3 linked regions of the Desulfofalx alkaliphila DSM 12257 genome follow. The protein of the gene in region 3 binds, or shares a complex with, the protein of the main gene of each other region. Links are inferred from orthologs where the notes say so. Each region holds a gene or a part of one and is shown on either strand. Other genes may lie near its edges.

What was found.
Region 1: holA (region 3) and dnaX share a complex: the UniProt entries of both Bacillus subtilis proteins name them as parts of the DNA clamp loading complex. The link is inferred for Desulfofalx alkaliphila DSM 12257 from one-to-one orthologs.
Region 2: holA (region 3) and holB share a complex: the UniProt entries of both Bacillus subtilis proteins name them as parts of the DNA clamp loading complex. The link is inferred for Desulfofalx alkaliphila DSM 12257 from one-to-one orthologs.

Annotation. Positions count from the first base shown.
Region 1 is NZ_JONT01000015.1:7,593-12,922, reverse strand. What follows is about bases 2,487-5,330. They hold dnaX (DNA polymerase III subunit gamma/tau), read right to left. Parts: upstream 4,783-5,330; coding sequence 3,190-4,782; downstream 2,487-3,189. Other genes in these bases: BR02_RS0109120 (YbaB/EbfC family nucleoid-associated protein), read right to left, coding at 2,843-3,166; recR (recombination mediator RecR), read right to left, coding at 2,487-2,695. Also shown: BR02_RS0109140 (transketolase C-terminal domain-containing protein), read right to left, coding at 1-793; BR02_RS0109135 (hypothetical protein), read right to left, coding at 843-1,517; BR02_RS0109130 (pro-sigmaK processing inhibitor BofA family protein), read right to left, coding at 1,750-2,013; more of recR, read right to left, coding at 2,090-2,486. UniProt on the Bacillus subtilis protein: Part of the beta sliding clamp loading complex, which hydrolyzes ATP to load the beta clamp onto primed DNA to form the DNA replication pre-initiation complex.
Region 2 is NZ_JONT01000015.1:13,708-20,369, reverse strand. The notes cover bases 693-3,617. They hold holB (DNA polymerase III subunit delta'), read right to left. Parts: upstream 2,703-3,617; coding sequence 1,683-2,702; downstream 693-1,682. Other genes in these bases: BR02_RS0109170 (aminotransferase class I/II-fold pyridoxal phosphate-dependent enzyme), read right to left, coding at 3,340-3,617; tmk (dTMP kinase), read right to left, coding at 2,677-3,318; BR02_RS0109185 (PSP1 domain-containing protein), read right to left, coding at 830-1,678; BR02_RS0109190 (initiation control protein YabA), read right to left, coding at 693-819. Outside these bases: rsmI (16S rRNA (cytidine(1402)-2'-O)-methyltransferase), read right to left, coding at 1-526; more of BR02_RS0109190, read right to left, coding at 526-692; more of BR02_RS0109170, read right to left, coding at 3,618-4,812; BR02_RS0109165 (hypothetical protein), read left to right, coding at 4,966-5,232; BR02_RS16105 (sigma factor G inhibitor Gin), read right to left, coding at 5,187-5,375; BR02_RS0109155 (4Fe-4S dicluster domain-containing protein), read right to left, coding at 5,481-5,753; BR02_RS0109150 (2-oxoacid:acceptor oxidoreductase family protein), read right to left, coding at 5,796-6,350; BR02_RS0109145 (thiamine pyrophosphate-dependent enzyme), read right to left, coding at 6,351-6,662. UniProt on the Bacillus subtilis protein: DNA polymerase III is a complex, multichain enzyme responsible for most of the replicative synthesis in bacteria.
Region 3 is NZ_JONT01000001.1:124,229-132,121, forward strand. Bases 4,131-6,979 are described here. They hold holA (DNA polymerase III subunit delta), read left to right. Parts: upstream 4,131-4,957; coding sequence 4,958-6,001; downstream 6,002-6,979. Other genes in these bases: BR02_RS0100645 (diacylglycerol/lipid kinase family protein), read left to right, coding at 4,131-4,875; BR02_RS0100655 (TolB family protein), read left to right, coding at 6,087-6,979. Also shown: BR02_RS0100630 (DUF421 domain-containing protein), read left to right, coding at 91-771; BR02_RS0100635 (ComEA family DNA-binding protein), read left to right, coding at 867-1,475; BR02_RS0100640 (DNA internalization-related competence protein ComEC/Rec2), read left to right, coding at 1,553-3,931; more of BR02_RS0100645, read left to right, coding at 3,985-4,130; more of BR02_RS0100655, read left to right, coding at 6,980-7,172; BR02_RS0100660 (hypothetical protein), read right to left, coding at 7,184-7,387; rpsT (30S ribosomal protein S20), read right to left, coding at 7,693-7,893. UniProt on the Bacillus subtilis protein: Part of the beta sliding clamp loading complex, which hydrolyzes ATP to load the beta clamp onto primed DNA to form the DNA replication pre-initiation complex.

The sequences.
Region 1 (5,330 bases), on a different replicon or contig from region 3:
ATAAAACCACCACATCGGCATCTTCGGTATCAAAGGAATGGTACTCCACCACTTCCGGAACCATCTTTTCGTAATCGGCAAAAAATTCCTGCAACACATCGTACAACTCTTCTTCAACGTTATAGGTGTTGCGGTAGTGACCGGGCTCCCGGTCTACACCGGGTGTGCCGGGTTTGCCCACAAAGGGCTCAGCGGGTACAAATTCAATGCCCCTTTGCTCAGGGTCATAAATGGTTAAAGACTCGCGCATTTTTGCCTGGTAACCGTCACCCAAAATAAAGGTGGGGAAGCGGTACTTCCAGGCAACATTAAATGCCTTGATGGTGTAATCAAACAATTCTTGGTGATTGGCGGTGGAATAAACTATACGCAAACCCTCACCGTTACCGCCAAAGGTGGTCATGGTCACTTCCTGTTGAGAATAGATAACAGTGGCAGTTGACGGGCCACCGCGCTGTTGAATGATGGTCACAGTGGGTAAGCGCATGGCTTCCGCCATGGAAAGGGGTTCCTGCATTAAGGTATTGCCGGGGCCCGCTGTGGCAGTAAATGCCTTGCGTCCGGCCATAACCCCGCCAAGGGTGGTAAAGCCTGCCGATAGCTCATCTTCCGTTTGTAAAAACCGGCGATTGTATTTGGGAGCTAACCTTGTCCAGTAATGCATGATTTCGTTTTGTGGTGTGATGGGATAACCATACATGATTTCCGCACCGGCAGCCATTGCCGCCCAAGCCACCACCTCGTTACCGGTCATAAATACACGTTTTTCTTCGGTAATAAGTTTGTCTGGCATAAAAGAAACTGCACCTCCTAAAATATGGCTCTCTTTTCGGTAACTTTGGTTACCAGAATGTATTTGGCATATAGCGGTCTAAAGGTCTGACCACGTTACCGGCACTATCCTTCTTCCCTAAAATATCAGCAACTTCCCTCACAGCAGTGGTGGCGATTACCGGGATGCCCAGCAGCTTTGCCGCCTGGCTTACTGCCTTGGCCCCCTCCTCCACCACCTCCGCAGTGGTTTCATCACCCAGGTGAGTGTTATTTATCACTCCGTGTATAGTACCCAATCCCTTGACATAATCTACAATATCTCTTACATTTGCAGTCATTGGCCGTGATATGTTAATTACGGCGTAAATTCTTAAATTAGGCTCCTTATCTACGCCCTCTACTAAATTTAGGGTTTTAGAACCCTCCACACCGTAGCCGATGTCAAATATTACATCCCCCTGGCGGAATAAAGCCCACCTTGTTTCGGGGTTTATCACATTGCCTGCTTCCCCCAAACCCATGGTATCCTTTGTTTCCCACGCCAATACCTTTATACCCTTTTGGGAAAGCAGCCTTTTAATGGGCCTCAATGTATAGCAGGGTTCCACTATATCTAAATCCACAAGGTTTACCAATCTCTTTTTATTTGCCAATTCTATTGCCCTGTTTACTGCAACTTCACTTTTCCCACTGGCATATTCACCAACATAAACCTCAACTATTCTGTCGGGTATCAAGATCACCCCCTTGAATAAACTATAATTGATTTTTTATAGTTTATCCAGTAAAAAAATTCTTAATTGTCCAATACAAAGAATAAGCGGGACATAACTGCCCCGTATTCCTCAGTAGCCCTACCTTAAATAAACTATAACCAGCCCGGTATTTTTTATGAAATTAGTATTTCTTTTCTTTTACAGTATAACCCTAGCAAAATAGCTCCGTCAAGAACATTACAACCCCTAAATAATTCCATTAAAGCAGCATATATTCCATTAAGACTAAAAGAACCACTCCGGGCACCTGTAATACCCCTGCCAGCAGCAAAGTAAAAATATTTATTGGTATGTATATTCCAAAGTTGGCACTTATCACATTGGTAATGGCCAGCAGTAAGGCACCGACAACTAAACAGGCAAGGGCCCTAAAAACTAACCTTAGGGGCCGAACAAAAAATATCCCTACCAAGTATAGGCCAAAGAGGCCAACCAAACCAAGCACTATGGTCGTCCATTCCATCATCACACCCCCCGCAACTATTAGTAATTGATTAATTATATGATAGTTGCGGAAGGTTATTCCTTTTTTTTCCTCTTTAGCTGTCCATGGACCTCCGTCCCTGCAGCGCTTTACTCAATGTATATTCATCGGTATACTCCAAGTCTGCACCCACGGGCAGGCCATGGGCCAGCCTTGTCACCTTTACCCCCAGGGGTGAAAGCAGCCGGTACAAGTAAAGTGCGGTGGCATCTCCTTCAACACTTGAATTTGTGGCCAAAATAACTTCCTCTATCTTATTATGCTGCAATCTTTCCAAAAGCTTTTTAATGTTTAAATCTTCAGCCTTGATTCCCTCCATTGGGTTCAGCACACCTTGCAGCACATGATACAGGCCGTCAAAACTGCCGGTTTTTTCAATGGCAATCACATCCCTGGCCTGTTCCACTATGCAAATTATGTGCTGCTTGCGGGAGGGGTCATCGCAAATTCTACAGGGATCAACTTCGGTGAGGTTACCGCAGTTGCTGCAGTACTTTACCTTTTCCCGCACCTCCACCAAGGCATGGGCTAAATCTTTAGCAACCTGGTGGGGCGCATTTAAAATAAAAAAAGCCAAGCGCTGTGCAGTTTTCGGACCTATGCCGGGCAGCTTGGCAAACTCTTCAATCAAACGAGCCACCGGCTCTGACAGATATTTCATTTGTATCCCCCATTGTTTCTCATGTCTATCAAATTGTAGAATAATTTAAAGTTTTAGTCAAGAAAATGCCGGCCGGCCAAAATGCAAGAAAAAAAGAACACGGGTTTTCCCATGCTCTTTTTAACCAACCGCGCCTTGGGCAAGTTTTTAAAATAAACCCGGCACCTTTAGGCCGCCGGTGATCTTACTCATTTCAGCGGAAACCATATCTTGGCTTTTGCGCAGAGCATCATTGGTGGCCGCCAAGATTAAATCCTGCAACATTTCAATATCATCGGGATCCACAACTTCCGGCTTTAATTCGATGGAAATCAATTCCTGCCTGCCGTTGGCCACTACCTTTACCACCCCGCCGCCCGCTGTGCTTTCCACAGTACGGGTGGCTAACTCCTCCTGCATTTTAGCCATATCCTGCTGCATCTTTTGCACTTGTTTCATCATTTTATTCATGTTTCCTCCACCTAACATCATTAAGCCCTCCTCAAAAAATAGATTTATTTGATTTCAACCTTGTCTTCACCAAAGAGTTCAACAGCCTTCTGCACTAAGGGGTTTTCTTCTGAGCCCTTGGTTTTAGGTTTTTCTTGTTCTTGATTTTCTAAAACTATAATTTTTAATGACCAGGATCCGCCCAGAACTTCATTTAAAGCCTGCTCAAATATTTTTTTGTTTTCACCTTGCTCTGCACGGACCTTATGAAAGTTTGCGTGCTGGGGCTTAAAAGCAATGGTCAGCACCTTATCTTTTACCTCAACAAAAAAGGCCTCCCGAAAAACGCCATAAACAGAAGGTTTTATTTTCTTCACATAGTCCAGTATCTTTCCCCAGCTCTGTTTTACCTCTTGGGAAAGGTCACCGGTTTGTTCATTTTGATTTTTTTCTTCATTTAGTTCACTTTGCTTTTCTTGCTTTTCTTCCTTTTCTTCTGTTTGTTCTTTTTGCCCCCTTTGTTCCTTGTCCGGCGGTGCCTCTTGCCGCTGGGGCATCTGCCGCTCTGCACCGGCCTTTGGCGGTGGCTGGGCACCGGTCAGCTTAACTAGGGCCAATTCCAGTAAAATTACCGGTTGAGCACTCCACTTCATATCATACTCTAAACGGGTTAACACTTCCAGACAATTTGATATAAAAATTGGCTCCAGCTTGGCGGCGTCGGCCTTTAAATTGCTTACATCCCCGGCCTCCGGCAGCCGGTTAGAAATTAAATAAAGCATAATGGATCTTAAATAGCCATTTAACTCTTTAACAAACATCCTAAGGTCTTTACCCTGCTGCAAAAGCTCATTAACCAGGAGCAGGGCGTCCGCCGACTTGCCCTTTGCCAGGTAATCCACCATGCTGCTCATCACGTCTTCTTTAACGGTCCCTAATATCTTATGCACATCGTCCACAGTAATAGAATCATTGCCAAAGACCGAGCCCTGATCCAAAATGCCCAAGGCATCCCTTAAGCCGCCCTCGGCAGCCCTTGCAATTAATACTAAAGCCTGGTCCTCAACCTCTAAGCCGATTTCTTCAGCCACCTGCTTAAGTCGAGGCAGCATATCCTTAACACCTATGCGTCGAAAATCAAATCTTTGGCACCGGGAAAGGATGGTTAAGGGAACCTTATGGGGTTCAGTGGTGGCCAATATGAAAATCACATGGCCGGGCGGTTCTTCAAGGGTTTTTAAGAGGGCGTTAAAGGCCTCGGCGGTAAGCATATGTACTTCATCTATGATATAAACACGGTACTTGCCACTGGCCGGTGAAAATTTAACATTTTCCCGCAGTTCACGAATGTCTTCAATGCCGCGGTTTGATGCAGCATCTATTTCTATGACATCCACGGAGCTACCTTCATTTGTTGAAATGCAGTTGTCACATTGATTGCAGGGTTCGTTGGCCACCACCTTTAAACAATTCAAGGTTTTAGCCAACACCTTGGCAGTGGTGGTTTTGCCGGTTCCCCGGGGACCGCAAAATAAATAGGCATGGTTAATACGTCCCTTGTCCAGGGCATTTTGTAAGGTGCGAGTAATATGTGATTGCCCAACAATGTCGGCAAATCGCTGTGGGCGATACTCCCGATATAGGGCGCGATAAGCCATATATTTAACCCTCCAGAATTAAGTTTACTATAATTTTCGATATTTAATACATTTTTCCTTTTATTATTTTGCCCCTGGCTTATTGGTTGTTGATTTTACATTAAAACTGAGGTGCAAATTTTATAAGGTATTTCTTTTGTCTGACTTTTGTATTCACCAATAGTTTACACTAATGTTTATGTTTTAAATCCTCCTTGTCACATACAAAACAAGGAGATGGTCCTTGTTCCACAAGAACCATCCCCTTAAAATTGCTGGCCGTGCATCCTGCTTTTGGATAATAACCTCCGGGCGTTACTCCCGCAGGTAACTCAAACCAGGCACCCTTGCGGCACCCGCAAGTCATCCCTTAGTGCTGCTTCCGCCAGGACCTGACACGGTTCAGGAGCTTGCGCCGCGCAAGACCCGGTCATCAACGTCCCTTACGGCAGCCAGACCCCACAGGTTATACCCGAGAGCAGGTATTCAACCCCGCTATAGCGGATTGCGGGTGCAGGGCACCGCTACCTCCCCGTCTAGCACGACCATTATTTTATACTTATAAGCAA
Region 2 (6,662 bases), on a different replicon or contig from region 3:
CCCTTAAGGTTTCCAAGAGGCGGTGCGGTGACTCATAAAAGACCATGGTGCGTTGTTCGCCCCTTATCTTTTCCAAATGACGCCTGCGCCCCTTTTTGTTAGAGGGCAAAAAACCTTCAAATACAAAACGGGCCGTGGGCAAACCCGAAACCACCAGCCCCGCTATCACAGCACTGGCCCCGGGAACAGGCACCGCCGGTATCCCATGCTCTAAGGCCAATTCCACCAGCCGGGCCCCGGGATCGGAAATACCGGGCATGCCCGCATCGCTTACCACCGCAACATCTTGCCCCTGCAAGAGCATGTCAATTATCCTTTCGCCCTGCCTTTGTTCGTTGTGGGCATGATAACTGATCAGCCTGGTATGAATATCATAATGGGAGAGAAGCTTTCTTGTATGCCTGGTGTCCTCTGCGGCAATTAGGTCACATTCTTTTAACACCGTCAAGGCCCTAATGGTGATATCCTCCAGGTTGCCAATGGGAGTGGCGCATAGGTACAGTGTTCCACAGGATTTACCGGCCACTACTTTTCACCAACCTCATCATCTTGTCTGCGCAGGAGGCCCAAACAAAAGAGACACTCTTCCTCCCTGCTTTGGGCAAACTTAATGTTACACACATGAAAACCCTCGTTATACAATCGCAGCAAGGTGGGCTCATCCCTGTCTGTCTTCTCTGTTTCAGCGGCCCTTTGGGCCTCCCTTTTACAGTGTTTATAGGCCTGGGTTAATTCATGGCGCAATTTTTCATTTTCCTGCTCCAATAAACGCACTAACTTTTTTATGTCTTCCAGTTCACCCAACACTTCTTTAATCATATATTCCAGTCTAGCTATCCGTCCGGGTAGAGGCCCCACTGTTTTCACCCTTTATCTTCTTTATTACTACATCCCCCACAGGAAACTCAAAAATATGTTTGTTTTCTTTTATTTCCACCGTGACAGTCTTTTTAAATATATTAAAACCGACCACCCGACCATCGCCCTCGGCAGTGTTAACAAGGGTGCCCACCTCCGGAAAATGTTCCTTGGCTTCCTCGTAAACATCGTTTTCATATTTTAAGCAGCACATCAACCGCCCGCAAATCCCTGATATTTTTGTAGGGTTTAAGGAAAGATTTTGATCCTTGGCCATGCGAATTGAAACGGGAGCAAAATCAGCCAGCCAGGAAGCACAGCACAATTCCCTGCCGCAGCAGCCCAGGCCGCCCACCATTTTAGCTTCGTCCCGCACCCCGATTTGCCTCAACTCTATCCTGGTGCGAAAAACCGCTGCCAGGTCCTTCACCAGTTCCCTAAAATCAATACGGCCGTCGGCGGTAAAATAAAAAATAATTTTGTTGCCGTCAAAGGTCTGCTCCACCGAGATCAGCTTCATGGGCAGCCCATGGGCAGCAATTTTTTCCAAACCCACCTGATAGGCGACCTTTTCCTTTTCTTTATTTAAAGACAGCTGTGCCTTGTCCTCCTCTGTAGCCTTGCGCAGCACCTTCTTTAAGGGCGCCACCACCTCATCCTCTTCCACCTCACCGGGGCCGGCCACCACTTGACCATATTCAATCCCCCGGGTGGTTTCCACAATGGCATGGTCCCCTATTTGCAGCTCCAGGCCATCGGGATCAAAAAAATATATTTTGCCGGCTTTTTTAAAACGAATACCAACCACCTTATAAGCCAATATTTTACCCTCCCTTTGCTTCCGGTATATCAGCCAGCCTCAGCAGCAAAGCATCAAGCACCAACCTGCCGTTCCCTTTGGCCTCTAACCGGGAGCGTGCCCTTTCTATATCCTTCAGCATATCCATTAATTGATCTGTACTATACTCACCTGCGTATTTGTCCACTTGATCTTCAAGGTCGATATTAATAATCAAAGACTTGTCCTTGGTTTGTTGCCAGACAAGCAAGTCCCGAAACCATAATTGTAACAGCTGCAGCCAGCCCAGGGCCGCATCCCTGTCGCCGGAAAGACTTGCAGATTCCCCCAGCAGCTGCACAAGGTCCCCGTCCCTTATTTTTTCAAAAACCGCCAGCATCCGCTCTCTAGTCAGATATACCTCTTCATCCACCAGTTCAAGGGCCCTGCCTATGCTGCCGCCGGCCATGGCCGCTATTACCGCCGCCCTGTCCCCTTGAACATGGGAGTAGCGTTTTAAACCTGCCATTACCAGGTCCTTTGCCAAGGGGTAAAACCATAGGTTTTGGCAGCGGGATGAAATGGTGGGTAGTATTCCATAGGGTCGAGAGGTAATTAGTATAAAGACTGCATTGCCGGGGGGGTCTTCCAGGGTTTTAAGCAAAGAATTGGCGGCCTCCGCTGTCATGGTGTCACACTGCTTAATTAAATACACCTGACGTCCGCCCTGGTAAGACTTGTAGTTTATGTTCCTTTGTAGCTGCTTTACCTGTTCAAGCTTTATTGTGGCCCCTGAGGGCTCCACCACCTGTAAGTCGGGGTTATTTCCCCCCTCTATTTGGCGGCAGCTTCTACAGCTGCCACAAAAACTGCCGTCCGGGGCCCGCTCACATAAAAGGGACGCAGCAAATGCCATGGCTGTGGTGGTCTTCCCGAGGCCGGCAGGCCCCATAAAGAGATAGGCATGGGCAACCCTCTGCAGCCTTAAGGCCTTTAACAGGGTGTCAAGGGCCTCTTTATGGCCTATTATTTCATCAAAGCTAATCACTTTCCCTAAGCTTCCCATCAATAAAATTGTCCACCACCGTTCTCACCTGCCGCTGTAGCTCTTCCACCGACAGGGAGGCGTCCATTACAAGATGATTGTGACATTGCTGCCTGGCTATTTCTAAATACCCCTCCCGTACCCGCTGAAAAAAGGAGTGGGTCTCTTGCTCCAGCCTGTCGCCGGTGCTGCGTTTATTTACCCTCTTAAAACTCTCTTCCACCGGCAAATCAAAAACCAAGACCAAATCCGCCTGTAAGCCCCCGGTGGCTAAATCATTAATTTGCTGCAAAAAATTGCGGGAAATACCCCTGCCATATCCCTGGTAAGCCATTGTTGAGTCCACAAAGCGATCGCATAATACTATCTTCCCCTCCCTTAGGGCCGGTTTAATTACCTGGTAAACCAATTGGGAGCGGGCAGCGGCATACAAAAAAGCCTCGGCACGATGCTGCAGGTCGCCATGGAGGGGATTGAGCAGAATACTTCTCACCTCTTCACCCACCGGAGTGCCCCCCGGCTCCCTGGTGGTCATGAGATTATAACCCCTTTGCTGCAGGTATTGATAAAGCATAGACAGTTGGGTGCTCTTTCCCGCCCCGTCAATACCTTCAAAAACAATTAGTTTTCCTGACATAAAAATTCCTCACAATACTGATTATAGATCCAGCACTCTAATGGATCTTAAGCTGGTATCGCCGGAGCCTTGTATGTGCAGTTTTCTACTGCGCACCTCCACTAAATATTCTACCATGTCCTTGCTAATCAATTCCCCCGGGCAAAGTGCCGGAATTCCCGGCGGATAGACGGCAACACTGTCTGCACTGATCTTGCCGGCTGATTTTTCCAGCTCTATACTTTTACTTTTACCCATCCATGCCCTGCGGGGGGAGCTGATCACCTGGGCAGGGGGCGGCTGCAGTGGCTTACCGCCCTTTCTGCTGCTTGATTTATATTTATCCATATCCTTAAGGGCCTCGTACAGGCGCCGGCCATCATCCTTACAGGCCTTTAAGCCCATTATGGCCACCACATTACAGTGATCCGCCAATTCCACCTGCACACCGTAGCTTGCTGATAAAATATCCTTAACTTCAAATCCGGTCAATCCTAAAGCTTGTACATTTATCACCAGCCTGGTCTTGTCTATAAAAACACTGCCCTTATCTTTAAAGTGGGAGCTGCTCAGCACCTCACAGTGGGGCAGCTCATTTATTTTATCCCTCAATTGCCGGGCAAGCTGCAGTGACTGCTCCAGCATTTGTTCCCCCTGGGTGGCCATCTGCCGCCGGGCGGCGTCCAGGGATGCCATCAATATATAGGATGGGCTGGTGCTCTGTACCATGCGCAAGCAGTCCTCCACCCTGGCCGGTTCAATTTTATCAGATTTAAGGTGCAGCATTGATGCCTGGGTTAAGGCACCGGCCACCTTGTGGGTACTTTGCACCACAGCATCTGCCCCGCAAGACAGGCCGTCGGGGGGCAGGTCCCGGTGAAAAGGAAAATGTCCCCCGTGGGCTTCATCCACCATAAGCGGGATGTCAAAGCCATGGGCGGTTTTTACCAGTTCTTCCAGCCTGCCGGCCACCCCGTAATAGTTAGGGTGCACCGTCAATACTGCCTTGGCCTTGGGGTGTTCTTGCAGGCATTTGTTAAGTTCTTGCCCGGTAATGGGCGCCGGGATGCCAAACTTGTCCACAAGTGACGGATAGATATATACAGGACGGGCACCGCTGTAAATAAGTCCGGTCAAAACCGAGCGGTGCACATTTCTGGGCAGGATCACTAAATCCTCCCCCTGGCAGGTGGCCAATATAAGGGCCTGTAAGCCCGATGAGCTGCCATTAACTAAAAAATAACTTTTTTCTGCCCCAAAGGCCTGGGCAGCCAATTGCTGTGCCCGGGCAATGGCACCCTTGGGGTTATGTAAGTCGTCCAAGCCGTCTACTTCCGTTAGGTCATAGGCAAAAATATGCTGCCGGGCCCCAAGCAATTCCACAGGTAAAGCTTGGCCCTGCCTGTGCGCCGGTATATGGAAGGCAGCCTTGTTTTTCAAACGATGATTTTCTAAAGCCCTTACTAAAGGAGTTTCCCCTTGGTCCATTATTCTTCTTCTCCCAAAAGCTTGCATGTTTTTTGTCAATAAATAATTTTACCATAGATTGCATAAAGCTACTAGACCGGCTTTTTGCCTCCCTTTCCAACTCTTGTTCAACATGATGAATGAATTGCGAGACAAAATAATAACAAACAAAGCAGCCCGCATAAAAGGAGGGTAGTTGTGATGTCACAAAATAAACCGATAATTGATGCCAAAAAATTATCCAAAAAGTACCGTACCAATGTCCAATACCTAATAAGGGCCTGGAAGAAAGGCCGCTCCGACAGCGAAATTGCCTGCAGCACAGGCATAGATCTGTTTACCTTAAGGTTAATCAGATCAGAAATAGAACTGGCCCATCGGCGCCAGAGACTGGAAAACAAAAAAAGAGCACCGGGATTAGATCAAATTTCTAAACAGCGCCATATTTTCTTAAGGCCCTTAACGTAAAACTTATATGCCTGCTCCCGGCAATTTGTTTTTACTATTGAGTATTCACATTCCGGGCAGATAAAGTATCCTAAGATATTTATGCCGCTGTTATTTTTATCCCATTCCCTTTGGCAATATATACAGGTTTGTTTTTTACCCACTCCATTCACCCCCTGGCAGTATTGATACAGAATATGTTTCAGCCATTTTAACGGTGAATGATAAAACCCCTTCGCAAGAAAACGAAGGGGTTTTTTACTTTGCTTTTACTCGGCCACTGCCGACTTACTGTTTTGGGAGTCTTTCTTTTTCCGCACCACATTAATGGCGGTGTCCGGACAAACCATTTGACAAATGCCACAGCCGATACACTCGTCAGTGGACTCCACTGAGGGAGTGCCGTAAACGCCCAATACTTTAGACCAGGCAATGCATTTTTTGGGACATTTTTCGATACACAAACCACAGCCCTTACACAGTCCGGGAAAAACAGTCCATGTTGCCTTTTGGAGTTCAAGGGTGCGGGGTTTAAATTCTATGGCCACTTATTTCACCCTCCTTATTTATTTCAAAACCAATACTTAAACCAGTTCCATGCCTCTTTCAATGGCTTTATAGTTTAGTTCACGCAGTTTTGGGTTTTGTTCAAATTTGTAGCCCAGTTTCTTTTCAATGGCGTTTTTAGCATCTTTATCTGTCACCACTCCGGTGGCTTTAACCACGGCGCCCATAATAATTACGTTAAACACCCGGGGGTGCAGTTCGTTCTTTGCTATTTCTAAAGCCGGTATGGCCAATAACTTGGCAGCTTCCTTAGGCAGATCCTCCTGGGGAATGTCAATGCCCGAATCGTAAACAAAGACCGTTTTTTCGCCCACATACTGCTTGGTGCGGTAAATGGCCCGGTCACTTAGGGCCACCACAATGTCTGCAGTGTTAAACTTAGGGGCACCGATGCGCTCACTGCTGATCTGCAAAAAGGCAATGGATACGCCGCCCCGCTGCTCAACCCCGAAGTTAGGAATATATAAGGCTTCTTTACCTTCATTGTCAGCGGCTTCGGCTAAAATTTCTGCCACAGATTGAACACCCTGACCGCCTTCGCCGGCCAGCATAATTTTAATTACATCAGCCATTTACTGTCCCTCCCTTTGCTCAGCTCCAGGAACCTTCTTTTCCCCAACCTTAAAGTATTTGGGCATTTCCTTTTCAACAAAGTTCCAGGTTTTTTCAGCGTTGGTACGCCAGTTGGTGGGACAGGCAGCCAAGGCCTCCACAAAGGAAAATCCGTTTCCGTCCATTTGGTTTTGTAAGGCCTTTTTAATATAGTTCTTCAGCTGCTTTAAATTAGCGGTGGTTCCCCGGGCAACATATGCTCCTTCCCGGCAAATTGCCGCCACCATTTCCGGACCCTGGGTGGGGTAGCCTGTCAACTCCGGATCACGCCC
Region 3 (7,893 bases):
CAAAATAATTTGAATTTTATTGGCTTTAACTACACAAGCTAATATGGCAACTACACTAAGGCCGGTGAAATTTTATTGTTGTTTGAAATTATGCTCCGCACCTTTGTAATGTATTTTTATGTGCTGTTAATACTGAGACTGACCGGAAAACGTGAAATCGGTCAGCTTTCTCCCTTTGATTTTGTGGTGGCCATCATTGTGGCAGAGTTGGCGGCCCGGCCGCTGGAGGATCCAAACATGCCCTTGTGGTATGGCTTGGTGCCTATTGGCTTGCTGGGCTTACTTGAGGTGGTGCTTTCTTGGTTAACGCTCAAAAGCAGAGGCCTTCGCCTGTTCCTGTATGGGCACCCCCAAACTATTATTAAAAACGGTAAACTGCTGCGCTCAGAAATGAAAAAAAGCCGCTATAATCTGGATGACATTATGTGCCAGTTGCGCGAACACGGAGTGGCCAACATTCAAGATGTAGAAATGGGTGTGCTGGAGTGTTCCGGTAAGATGAGTATAATATTGAAATCTCAAAAACGGCCGATAACTCCGGAAGACTTAGGCTTACGCACCAAATATGAGGGTCTGCCTACCATATTAATAATGGATGGGGAAATAGCCAGGGAGAACTTAAGGCTAATTGATTTAGATGAAGAGTGGTTACTTCAAAGGTTAAGGGAAAAGGGTTTAACTGTGGATGAGGTGCTAATTGCCACCATATCCACCGACGGCCGCCTCTTTATTAATGAAAAGGATGATGGCAAAAACAATCGGGACAAGTAAATTTTGGTAATAAGCTGTATTATTAAAGGAGGAATTCTCGCTTTTACCTAGAATTTTACATTTACATTAGTTAATATGCCATTAAAGTTGGGTAGGTGCTTAGATTGCTTCAAGTTGGTCGCCGGGAGCAACTGGTTATTTTAGTACTGCTGGCGGCACTGCTCTTTGGCGGTGGTTACCAATACGCCCAGCATAAAGCATCTTTAGAAAACCAACCGGTGCTGGTGCCGGTGGAAGAACAAAATGAAAGGGAACCCAGTCAACTGGTGGTACATGTCAGTGGAGCGGTAATAACCCCGGGTGTATATTATTTGGAAGAGGGCGCCCGGGTTATTGATGCGGTTCAGTTGGCGCAGCCGGCCCCGGAGGCTGATTTAGACGGCCTTAATTTGGCGGCACCGTTAACTGACGGACAGCCTGTGCCGGTGCCCTTTAAGTTGGATGCCGGTCCCTTGGCAGAGGATATGGCTGCCAATACGGTGCAAGGTCACCAAAGCAGTGCAGCGGGAACAAAGGTAAATATCAATACCGCCGATGCCGCCCAGTTGGAGACCCTGCCCGGCATTGGCCCGACCCTGGCCCAGCGTATCATTGATTATCGCCAAGCCAACGGTAATTTTAAAGCGATTGATGAAATTCAAAATGTATCCGGCATTGGCGCTAAAAAGTACGAAAGTATTAAGGATTTAATATCCGTTTATTAATTATCAACGGTGAAAATTATAAATTCAGAACTACTAAAAGGCGCAATTTTCATTTGCGCCTTTTTAGGTGATCTGTTATGAACCGTCCCTTGTTTAAATTTTGTACAATATTTATACTGGGCCTGTGGCTGGGAACTTTTTTGTCACTGCCCCTGGGGGTGTTATTCACTGTCTGCGCAGTGCTGCTCATTTGTGCCGGCTTAGTTTATTGGTTAGCGGACCACTACCTCCCTTGGCTTTTGGTGCTGCTTTGTCTGAGCACAGGGCTGCTTATGGTCGGAATATATGATGAGACACACCGGTCTTCGCTGGTGCACTATGCCGGGCAAAGGGTAACTGTCACCGGCGTGATCACCGACTACCCCGACCAAAGGCCGGACAAGGTATTTTACCTTGTGGATGTCCGGGAGCTACAAGTGCAGGGTGAAACTGCCCGGGCCCATGGATTAATGCGGGTGGCTGTCTATAATCCTTCCCAAATATATACCTATGGTGATTTAATTGCCCTAACCGGTTTAATTCAGGTGGTAGAGCCGCCGGGCAATCCCGGTACCTTTGATTATCGAGCATATTTAGAGCGCCGGGGCATTCATGTGGTAATGTCAGTTTGGGATGAGCAGCAGGTAAATAAGTTGGGCACTGCAGCCTATGACGGCCTTAAAGGCCTGTCCCTATCTGCCCGAGAGAGATTGCAGGGGGTTATTGATGACACCCTGGCGCCGGAACACAGTGCACTGGTACAGGGGATGCTCTTTGGCAGTAGGGGAATGATCCCTGACGAAATTAATGCCGATTTTCAAAGGGTTAGTTTAGTACATATTTTATGTGTTTCCGGTTTACATGTGGGCTTGGTTTTAGCCGGCTTTTTGATATTATACCACCTGCTACGCCTTCCGGCAGGGTGGGCAACACCGCTGGCCTCCCTTGTGCTGGTGTTTTATGCTGTTATGACCGGACTGGGGCCACCGGTGATCCGGGCCACCGTAATGGGCCTGTTGGTGCTGTGGGCAAGGCAGCTTGGGCGCCATCGGGACTGGCCCACAACCATGGTGCTGGCGGCGGCAATTATTTTGGCCAGGTGGCCCTACGCACTGTGGGAACCGGGGTTTCAACTCTCCTTTGCGGTGGCCTGGGGTATCCTTTACCTCACCCCCTGGGTAGAGCAGCGCCTAAAAGATTGGCCCCGCCCGGTAAGGTTGGCAGTGGCGGTGCCCCTGACAGCGGAATTAACGGCAGTGCCTCTGATGGCCTATTATTTTAGCATTGTATCGCTGGTGGGTGTGGTTACCAACATTTTAGTGGCCCCGCTGGTGGCGGCGGTGATGCTTTTAAGCGGCCTTTCTATGCTGCTGGGCTTAATACTGTTTCCCCTGGCAAATATCTTGGGCGCAAGCACAGGGGCGCTCTTGGATTTAATGCTATGGGTGGTGAAAACCATGGCGTCACTGCCCATGGCGGCAGTGTATTTGCCTTCCCCGCCCTGGTGGGCGGTTGTGGCGGCATATGGTCTCTTGGCATACCTGCCCAAGGCATCATTAAAGGGGCAGTCATGGGAACGGCACCGCCGGCTGATGGGTATTGTTGCGGTGATTATTGCCCTACTCCTTTTATTGGTGCCCAACGGTACCCAAAACAAGCTGACCGTACATTTCATTGATGTGGGCCAGGGGGATGCGGCATTGATCCAGACCCCGGGGGGAAAGAATATCTTAATAGATACGGGCGGCTTGCCCGGTGAATTTGAAAGCGGAAGCGGTGCCGGCAACAAGGTGGTGCTGCCCTATCTACAATCGCTGGGGGTTAATGGCTTGGACCTGCTGATCTTGAGTCACCCCCACGAAGACCACGCCGGGGGCGCCCTGGGCTTAACCCGCAGAATGCCGGTGAAACTGGTACTTGTGGCGCCGCTGGAGAGTATTAATGATTACCCCGCCGGCTGGGAAAGGCCCGATACCGGCTACTTACAACTGCTGGCACGGCTGCAGCAGCGAGGGATGCCCATACGGGAGGGTATTGCCGGACATAGTTTACAAGTGGATAAGGATGTTGACATAGTGATACTTTCACCCCATCAGCCGCTGCCCGATTTAAACGACAGCTCGCTGGTGGTGAAAATAGACTACCGTGAAAGAAGTTTTTTGTTTACCGGGGATATCGGCGAAAACAAACAAAGGCAGCTGGCCCGGGATGTAAAAGACCTGCAAGCCGACGTGCTAAAGGTTCCCCACCACGGCAGCCGTTTTTTTAATCCTGATTTTTTTGCAGCCGTGGCCCCCCACATGGCCGTCATCAGTGCAGCAAAAAACAACAGGTTTGGGCACCCGGCCCCTGAACTACTGGAGCATTTGGAGGGGCAGGGGGTTAAAATATACCGCACCGACCGGCATGGAGCAGTAATTGTCAGCACCGACGGTTCATCGGTTTGGGTTGATACAGGAAAATCTTATCAAGACTGATCAGGCAGTCCAATAAAAATCATAGGTGAACTTTATGTTAGGAGTTGTCTTACTTGAAAAAAGCACTGATAATTTATAATCCAACCAGTGGTAATCATAAATTTCCCCAGCAAATTGACAGTGTTGTGGAGAGCTGCCACCGGCACGGTTACTTACCCACCCTTTATCGCATTTGTCCCCATTTAGATTACGACCGGGTTTTTGATGCCATTGGCAAATATCAAGTTTTGTTGGTATCCGGCGGCGACGGTTCTGTCAGCCGGGCTGTAAACAGACTGATGCAGTCAGATGCAGACCTGCCGATGGGCATTATACCGGCGGGCACAGCCAATGATTTTGCCACCGCCTTGGGGTTGGAAAAACACCCCGGCATGGCGGTGGATAAGTTGCTGGGCGGAGGGGTGGCCAAGGTGGATATTGGCCGGATCAATGACCGGTATTTTATCAATGTGGCCAGTGCAGGGGTCTTGACTACCATTTCCCAAGAGGTGAACAACGCCATAAAGAGCCGCCTGGGGGTGACCGGCTACTATTTAAAAGGTTTAGAACACCTGTGGCAGGCTAAACCAATGCCTGTAAAAATGGAAGGGGATGGCTTTAGCATTGACCAAGAAGTAATGCTGTTTTTGGTGCTAAACTCATCCACCGCCGGCAGCATCCGAAATGTGTCACCCAAGGCAGCCATTACAGACGGTCTGCTGGATGTGATCATATTAAAAAAATGTACACCGGCCCAGCTTGTTCCCCTGCTGCTGCAGGCCTACGAAGGCAGGGGCGCACATTTAAACAGCCCGCTGGTGGAGTATTATCAAACCAGCCGGCTTAGGGTAAGTTCAGAAGAAGATATAAAGACAGATATTGACGGTGAGCCGGGGCCAAAAATGCCCCTGGATATAGAAGTGCTGCCGGGACGGTTAAAGCTGCTTATACCCACGGTGGGCTAAAGGAGACGGCACACAATTATTTGTACAGGTCAATTCAGGGACAAGCATTTAACAAGAAAGGGAAAGGTGAGGGCTGTTAAAAGTGCTCTATTACGAAAGAATTGTCAATAGTTTAAAACGCGGGGTGGTGGCACCGGTATACTTATTTTACGGCGAGGAAGTTTATCTGCGGGAACAAGCGGTGGAGCGATTTAAAGAAAGCTTGCTCACCCAGACGGCGGATTTTAATTTTGATGTGCTGGATGGGGAAAGGGTGGAGCCGGCGGAGGTTGCAACTGCTGCCAGTACCCCTCCCGTGATGGCTGAGCACAGGTTGGTACTGGTGAAAAACCCGCCCTGGTTTTCCGGCGGTAAAAAAACCGGCGGCAAGCAGGCGGAAGGAAAAGAATCCAGGGAGCCGGCAACACTAAAGCCATTGCTGGATTATTTAGCCAACCCCTTAACCACCACCTGCCTTATCTTCAACGCCGGTATCACCGTTGACCGGCGCAGGAAAATTTACAAGGCTGTTGAAAAGGCCGGTCAGGCAGTGGAATTTACCCGGCTTAGGTCCAAGGAACTGGCCGGGTGGTTGGACAGCCAATGCCGTTTAGAAGGCATAAGGCTGGAACCTGCCGCCCGGGAGCTGCTTATTAGCGGAACCGGCAACGGGCTGACCGGCTTGGAAAAGGAATGGCAAAAACTGATCACCTATCTGGGGGATGGCAAGCAAGTAAGGGTAGAAGACCTCAAGCAAGTAATTCACTATTCGGTGGAGTATAAAATCTTTGATGTAATGAATGCCATTGGGCAATGCCGTTACGGCTTAGCTCTGGAGGGAATTAAAGAACTGCTGATAAACAAAGAGCCGCCGCAAATTATACTGACAATGGTGGCCAGGCAGTTTCGCTTAATGCTTCAAGTAAAAGAATTATCGGCCCAGGGTTTGTCTGCCCCGGATATAGCCAGGCGAATTAACGAAAAACCCTACCCGGTACAAAATGCATTAAAATTACATCGGAACTTTACCCGGCGTCAGCTGATAAGGTCGTTGATTCAGCTGGCCGAACTGGATGCAGACACAAAAACGGGGCGGCAAGAGTTTTACCCGGGTATCGAACGGCTCTTGCTAAATATTGCCCGGTAACAAGGTGCTTTTTAATGAAACGTTTTTGTTAATAATCCGTCTTAATTATAAGTGTATATTAAAACTTAATATGGGGGCGTCTGGATTGAAAAAAGTTCTAGTGGTTTTAATGTTGCTTATGCTGGCGGTGGGGTGTCAAAGCAGCGATGATCTTGATGATCCAACTAAAGCGGAAAAAATCCCCGGTGACTTTAATGTTGACATCACAGGGATTAGCGATCCACCCCGGTGGTTTACACCGGTTAGTTGGTTGAGCGATAACAAAATATTTGGGCAAGCAGGCTATAATTCGATAATTTGGCATACAGATACAAAGGAGCAAAAACTACTGAAGGAACCTACCTGGTCAAGCACCATATCACCGGACGGAAAATACTTGGCCTATACAAACGAGCAGGGTCTGGCAGTTATTAACTTGGAAAGCGGTGAAGAAATATGGCCGCAATCACTGGAGGGGGAAAAAGAACAATTATTAAACCCGGTGCCTAAACTGTGGTCGCCGGATGGCAGCAAGTTAATGTACTCATATGATTTTGAATGGACCAGTGACTTGTATATTTATGATATCGCCGCCGGTACCGTAAAAGAATACAGACTAAAAAAAGAAGACAGTTCTCTTGTTTCGCCGGTGCGTTGGTTAAGTGATGAGGAAATATTGTTCGTTGTTGGTTCAGTAACCTCAAAAACAGGGGAACAAGAGTATACCGAGGCCGGCTATCGCAACAATTTAAAAGTTGCCGATCTTGACGGGAACAGCAAGGCTTACACAGACACCGAAGACTTTACTTATGTATGGCCGGTGGGGGTTTCTGCCGACAATGAAAAGGTGGCATACATTCTCTATCACGTCCACAACGGCATGAAAGAGCTGCATCTTCTAAGTTTAAAAGACGGAAATGACGAGACACTGTTAAAAGATGGGGACTTAATGTTTGCTACCCTAACTGCCGATGGGCAATACCTTGTCTATGTAAGCCAGGAACAACCCGAAGGCACCGGTCAGCTATATGCTATGCAGTCGCACAGTAAAAAAGTTAAACCGGTATTGGATATAAAATATCATTTTGATGTAGTTGAAATGTTAAGTAACAACAGAGGCGATCAGGTGTATGTGACCATTAAAGAAGCGGGAAGGGATTATAACCATAAACTGTTGACCATTACTCATTAATTAATCGCCAATTAACCGCCGGCCTGTTTACACTCCGCAAAGACGCCACCGGGAAAAATGTAAGAGCTCCTTGCCTGCGGGCGCCTGCGTAACTCGCTGAGCTCAAACATACTCGGCGCCATTCCTCCGGCTGCGTCGCTCTTTTTATTAATGGTGGCTAGCCTTTGCTGCGGTAAACAGGCCGGCTGGGTCAGTGCTGTTAGGCGTTTATACAAAATGAAGCATACTTAGCCGCCGGCTATTTACACTCCGCAAAGAGCCAGCAGGTAAAAATGTAAGAGCTCCTTGCCTGCGGGCGCCTGCGTAACTGGATGTGCTCGAACATACTCGGCGCCACACCTCCGGCTGCGTCGCTCTTTTATTAATGGTGGCTAGCCTTTGCTGCGGTAAACAGGCCGGCTGGGTCAGTGCTGTTAGGCGTTTATACAAAATGAAGCATACTTAGCCGCCGGGTATTTACACTCCGCAAGAGGCCAGCAGGGCACAAAAAAACACCCGTTAAATCAGGGTGTTTTTCTTATTAGCTGGCGCTACGATTAAAACGCTTGGTTAAGCGCGACTTTTTGCGTGCCGCAGTGTTTTTATGTATAACGCCTTTGGTTACCGCTTTATCCAGAGCCCTTAAAGCTTTTTGCAGAGCCAATTTTGCTTCTTCGGTATTGGCTTTGGTTAGAGACTCGTCAAACCGGCGAATAATTGTACGCAATGCAGATTTAATGCG